Regions from separate parts of the Enterococcus faecalis genome, predicted to be linked through region 2. Evidence: predicted binding sites of a transcription regulator. Region 2 holds the regulator's gene; each other region holds the start of a gene.

Region 1 (2,210 bases), 760 kb from region 2:
TGGTAAACGGAAACCATAGTCCACTAACATTTGTTTCCGTGCTCGGTCGCCATTATACATTCCTCTAATTTGCGGCATTGTTACATGAGACTCATCGATTACAAGTAAGAAGTCATCTGGGAAAAAGTCCAACAGCGTATACGGCGGCTCTCCCTCTTGGCGACCGTCCATATGTCGAGAGTAATTCTCAATCCCTGACGTATAGCCCATCTCTCTCATCATCTCAATATCATAGTTAGTTCGCTGTTCCAAACGTTGGGCTTCCAATAATTTGTTTTCACTGCGAAGCACTTTCAAACGTGCCTCTAATTCTTCTTGGATCTGCGAAATGGCGTGTTCCATATGTTCTTCGTTCGTCACGAAGTGTGTTGCCGGAAAAATAGCGACATGCTCTGTTTCGCCGACAATTTCACCAGTTAACGCATCTACTTCACGAATTCGATCAATTTCGTCTCCGAAAAATTCAACACGTAGCGCATGCTCATCCCGTGAAGCTGGGAATATCTCAACCACATCACCGCGGACACGAAAACGCCCCCGTTGAAAATCAATATCATTTCGTTCGAATTGAATATCGACTAAGCTTTTTAGTAACTCATTACGATCCATTTCCATTCCCACACGTAATGAAACAACTTGTTGACTGTATTCCCGCGGATCCCCTAAACCAAAAATACAAGAAACTGATGCTACCACGATGACATCGTTTCGTTCCAATAAAGAACTTGTCGCTGAATGGCGTAGTTTATCAATTTCATCATTAATACTGGAATCTTTTTCAATATATGTATCACTTGAGGGTACATATGCTTCTGGTTGATAATAATCATAGTAACTGACAAAATACTCGACCGCATTATCTGGGAAAAATTCTTTAAATTCCCCGTATAATTGTCCAGCTAGTGTTTTATTATGTGCAATCACTAATGTTGGTTTGTTCACTTCTTGAATCACATTAGAGATTGTAAATGTTTTACCTGTTCCGGTCGCTCCAAGTAAAATTTGAGCTTTTTCTCCACCTTTGACACCGTCAACTAGTTCAGCAATAGCGGCTGGCTGATCTCCGGCAGGCTCATATTTAGAAGCCAAATGAAAGGTATTGGAAGTTTCTCTTTCGATCATTTATAACTCCCCCTCAAAGTGTCTAATTTCTCTTAAATTATCGGCCCATTCTGGCAGAATGTCCACTTATTAGTTTAACATACCGAACATATTTTCGCCACTTTTGCTGTTTCGGACTTCAACTGATCTTAATCTTTTGTTCTTAATTTCTATGTCACATTTTATAACATGCAATGTAAGGAAATTAGAGTTTTTTTCTCTTTTTAGCGTTCAAATACTTGTCAGCTTCCTATTTCTTACTATATAATTGTTCAATATGCAAAACTAGGAGGTATTTTATGAAAAGGAAACACTTTTTACTTTCTTTCTTTGTGATGATGGTAACTCTGCTAACATTCATTAGTGGCACTTCAGCACATGCGGAAGGAAAGAAATATACAATTGGAACGGATTTAACATTCGCCCCTTTTGAATTCCAAGACTCAAAAGGAAAATACATTGGTATTGACGTTGATTTATTAGATGCGATTGCCAAAGATCAAGGTTTTGAAGTGGATTTAAAACCATTAGGCTTCGATAGTGCAGTCCAAGCGATTCAATCTAAACAAATTGATGGCATGATTGCTGGAATGAGTATTACGGATGAGCGAAAAAAATCCTTTGATTTTTCAGATCCATACTTCGATAGCGGTTTACAATTAGCGGTTAAAAAAGGAAACGACAAAATTAAATCATATGATGATTTAAAAGGCAAAACGGTTGCGGCTAAAGTTGGAACTGAAAGTGCCAACTTCCTTGAAAAAAATAAAGAGAAATATGACTACACCATCAAAAATTTTGACGATGCAACGGGTCTTTATAAAGCCTTAGAAAACGGCGAAGCGGATGCAATCGTTGATGATTATCCTGTATTGGGCTACGCAGTGAAAAATGGCCAAAAATTACAATTAGTTGGCGATAAAGAAACAGGCAGTTCTTATGGTTTCGCAGTGAAAAAAGGTCAAAACCCTGAATTAATCAAAAAGTTCAACGCTGGTTTGAAAAATCTTAAAGACAATGGTACTTATGATAAAATTTTAAACAACTACTTAGCGACAGGTGATGAAACAAACACACAAGACGCTGGCGAACAGATGAAAAAAATCACT
Region 2 (2,210 bases):
GGTGACCACCAACATTCAATTTGAGCCAGATGAACCTGTTCCAAACGGTTGCGGTGATTGTACTCGTTGTATCACAGGGTGTCCTACAGGGGCTTTGTTAGGGGACGGTCGAATGAATGCTCAAAAATGTTTGTCTTATCAAACGCAAACAAAAGGCATGATGCCTGAAGAGTATCGGAAAAAAATGCGTAACGTCATTTATGGTTGCGACATTTGTCAGCTGGTTTGCCCTTATAATAAAGGAAAAGATTTTCATTTTCATGAAGAGATGGAACCAAAGATTGAAGAAGTTTATCCCAAATTGGCACCGTTATTAACTATTTCCAATAAAGAATTTAAACAGCAATTCGGACACTTAGCAAGCTCTTGGCGTGGTAAAAAACCATTGCAACGGAATGCTTTAATTGCGTTAGCGAATTTGGGCGGCCGTGAAGCTATCCCACAAATTATTCTCTGTTTAAATGATCAGCGTCCTGTCATTCGCGGAACAGCTGCTTGGTCGTTAGGTCAGCTCGCAAAAAGAGAACCCGAGCAAAGTTTAGAAGCTTTAAATTATCTACTTTCTGTAGAAACTGAAGCAGAGGTTATCGAGGAAGCTCAAAAGGCTATTTACTTGTTAACAAGCAAAAAAGGAAGCCGCTCAACAGAGTGACTTCCTTTTTTTATTAAATATGATTGCGATATAAACCAACAACTTTACCTAAAATTGTAACGTTATCTAAAAGAATAGGCGCTAATGCATCATTTTCAGGCTGCAAGCGGATATGATCTACTTCTCGGAAGAATCGTTTACAGGTTGCTTCATCTTCATCGGTCATTGCGATTACGATGTCGCCATTATTGGCATTCGATTGCTTACGAACAATCACTTGGTCGCCATCTAGAATACCTGCGTTAATCATACTTTCTCCTCGAATCATCAACATAAATAAAGCATTTTCTTCTGTACGTAAATCAGGAGGTAACGGGAAGAAATCTGATGCTTCTTCCACCGCTAAAATTGGTTCACCAGCAGTTACGACACCTAACATCGGAATAGTTGTCGGCTGAATTCCGATCTTTTCCAAGCCTTCTGGTGTTAATTCGATTGCTCGCGGTTTTGTTGGGTCACGTAAGATTAGACCCTTTTTTTCAAGACGAGCTAAATGTCCGTGAACGGTAGAAGTTGAGGATAAATCAACAGCCTTCCCAATTTCGCGAACGGTTGGCGGATAGCCCTTTAATTCGACTTGTTCGTATATATATTTAAGTACTTCTAATTGTCTTGTTTCTGTACGTTTCGCCAAAACCCGCACCTTCTTTCAATTGATAAAATTAGTGTACCATAAAATGCGAACGAAATCAAACAAGCGTTCGTGTTTTATAAATATCAGAATATAGTTGTTTTTTTAAGGCAGTTCTTATAATATAGACAGTGAGAGTAAGGAGGGATTTTGATGTTATCGAAAGAAAAAATTGCCCGTATAAATGAATTAGCGAATAAAGCAAAAGTGGAAGAACTTAGTGCGAAAGAAAAAGTCGAACAACAAGAATTACGTAAAGAGTATTTAGAAGCATTTCGTGGAGGGATGCGTCACCATATCGAAGGAATGAAGGTCGTGGATCAAGAAGGGACCGATGTGACTCCTGAAAAACTAAAAAAAATTCAGCGTGAAAAAGGACTTCACAACAGAAAGTAATTGCTTTCATTGTCGAAATAAGCTACACTATGAATAAAGGTAAAAAAAACCTAAATTAGGAGATGATTTTTTTGTTTGACAAGACAGATCAATTGGGCGTTAATACAATCCGGACATTAAGTATTGAAGCCGTACAAAAAGCGAACTCAGGACATCCTGGTTTACCAATGGGTGCTGCCCCAATGGCGTATGCACTTTGGACAAAACATTTAAAGGTGAACCCAACAACTTCTAGAAACTGGGTTGATCGTGATCGTTTTGTACTTTCAGCAGGCCACGGCTCTGCAATGTTGTACAGCTTATTACATCTATCAGGATACAACGTAACAATTGACGATTTGAAAAATTTCCGTCAATGGGATAGTAAAACACCAGGGCATCCAGAAGTGCACCACACAGATGGTGTTGAAGCAACAACAGGACCTCTAGGACAAGGGATTGCTATGGCTGTTGGTATGGCAATGGCTGAAGCGCATTTAGCTGCAACTTATAATCGTGATAGTTTCCCTATTATGGATCATTATACGTACG
Region 3 (2,210 bases), 440 kb from region 2:
AAATCTAATTGTAAAGATTCATTCCAAACTAATTTCCCATATGAAAGCCCTAATTGCCGGACATCGGTTCCCGCTAGATAATGTTCTCTAAAAAGGGCTAATACATAGGTGATCAAAACTTTTGTATTGTTTGTTGCAGGAATCGTTTGTTGTTTTCGCCAACCAGTTCGTCCTTCACGGTCAATTTGACCTTTGGAATAACCAACGTAGACTGTGATACATTCCGTTTGACAATGCGCTTTTCTTAAACGAGTAGCCACTTGTTCTGTCAGTTCCTTTAAGACTAGTTCAATCTGATCTCTTCGCGCATAATCTCTCGGTAAAATCTGACTATTTCCAAATGATTTTTCAGCTTTATGTGGTGCTTTTTTTCCTAAAAAGGTACGATCAATCCCCCATGAATGAGCATACAATTGAAGCCCCATCACGCCAAATGTTTCTTGTAAAAGATGCGGATTCGCTTGCGCTAACTCATATACAGAATCAATTCCTAAACGATTCAGTCGTTTAGCCATTCTGCGACCAATCCCACAAAAATCTGTCAAAGAAGGCAACTGCCAGACAGTATCTGGTACACGATCATACCGCCATTTTGCAATAAAATCTGGCGAATGTTTGGCGCCATTGTCCAACGCCAATTTAGCCAGTAACGGATTGTCCCCTATCCCAACGGTCACATAAATACCCACATGATTATAAACGACTCTTTGGATAATCCGAGCCATCTTATAGGCGGTTTCACAATGAAAATAACTTAAAGAAGCCGTTACATCAAGAAATGATTCATCTACACTAAACACAGAGTGATCTTCATCTGCGACAAACTTTTTATATAAATTATTGATTTCTTGATTTTTTTTCATGTACAAATTCATTCGTGGCGGGACCACATATAAATCAGGATGAGCGGGCACTTGATTTTTACGCGTAACATTTGAAACACCTAAAACTTTTTTTGCCATTGGCGATGCTGATAAAACTAATCCCCCCGCATTTTCGGCATTACTCATCACTACTAACATCGTTTTCAACGGATCTAACCCACGTTCTGCGCATTCTACACTAGCGTAAAAACTTTTGCAATCAATACAAAGAATATCGCGACTAGGTTCTTTTTCATAATCAAATTTCATAAACATCACCTCACTTGCAAAATCATTATACGAACAAACGTTCGATTAATCAAGCGAACACTGTTTATTTTTTTGTTTTTTTCAAGAACGGTCGGTGATCAAAAAAAATAAGTATTCGGAATTTTTATATTCCAAATACTTATTTTTTCTTTTACATCTTATTTCGATTTAAAAATAACGATAAAAAGCCCGTTCCTAACAGAATTACTGCTGAAACATAATAAGGGAAAAAGTGATTGATATCAAATAAAGCTCCTGCTGCCATTGGTCCTAAAATATTACCAAAACTTGTAAATGTCGAATTTAGTCCGTTGATGGTTCCTTGTTGATCTCCAGCATGTTTGGATAAATAAGTAGTTACTGCTGGTCTAAACAAGTCAAACGCTAAAAAGACAATAAACGTTGAAAATACAACAACTAAATTATTTTTTGTAAAGGCAATCACGGCAATAAAAATGGCACTTGCAAAAAAGGTTAATTGGATTAAACCCATTTCACCTATTTTTTGGACGATTGCATCAAAGAAAAACAACTGACAAATCAACGCTAAAATACCACTAACCGTAATCACGATTGCTATTTCACTTGTGGTAAAGCCAAAATTAATAGTCGCCATAATACTATAAATAGATTCGAACGCTTGCAGGCCAAAAGAGGAAATTAAGATAATCACAAATAATGAGGTAAACATTGGATTTCTTAAAATATCCATAAATGAACCTTTTTTCGCTTCAACAGCGGCTAAAATTCGTTTCTCCGGCTCCTTCAAAACAGTTAATGTCAAAATAAAACCAATAAACGCTAAAAATGCGGCCGCAAAAAATGGAGCGCGAATACCTAAATAAGCAATAAAACCACCAACTCCTGGTCCGATAATAAAACCACCACTAATTGCAGCTGACACAAGTCCCATCGCTTTCGGACGTTCAGAAATCGTGGTCATATCTGCCACAAAGGCTGTCACTGACGGCATTAATAAAGCGGCGGCAATCCCACCTAAACCACGAGAAATATAAAAACCGCTTTTCGCTTGGGCTAAACCAAATAATAACTCAGAAATTGAAAACACCAACATAC

Evidence for each region. Region 2 encodes LexA, which represses DNA repair genes until DNA is damaged. Its sites were predicted from a motif close to CNAACANNTGTTNG; they were not measured.
Region 1: uvrB (excinuclease ABC subunit UvrB) is a predicted target of LexA. The motif match lies at 1,206-1,219, and genes of this name have one in related genera.
Region 3: PYW42_RS04620 (Y-family DNA polymerase) is a predicted target of LexA. The motif match lies at 1,164-1,177, and genes of this name have one in related genera.

The regions. Positions count from the first base shown of each region.
Region 1 covers NZ_CP118962.1:605,124-607,333, reverse strand. Annotated here, with positions in the region: gene uvrB (excinuclease ABC subunit UvrB) at 1-1,122, opposite strand, end outside; gene PYW42_RS03045 (amino acid ABC transporter substrate-binding protein/permease) at 1,401-2,210, shown strand, end outside.
Region 2 covers NZ_CP118962.1:1,367,580-1,369,789, forward strand. Annotated here, with positions in the region: gene queG (tRNA epoxyqueuosine(34) reductase QueG) at 1-652, shown strand, start outside; gene lexA (transcriptional repressor LexA) at 666-1,286, opposite strand; gene PYW42_RS06740 (DUF896 family protein) at 1,437-1,679, shown strand; gene tkt (transketolase) at 1,751-2,210, shown strand, end outside.
Region 3 covers NZ_CP118962.1:925,078-927,287, reverse strand. Annotated here, with positions in the region: gene PYW42_RS04620 (Y-family DNA polymerase) at 1-1,133, opposite strand, end outside; gene emeA (multidrug efflux MFS transporter EmeA) at 1,285-2,210, opposite strand, start outside.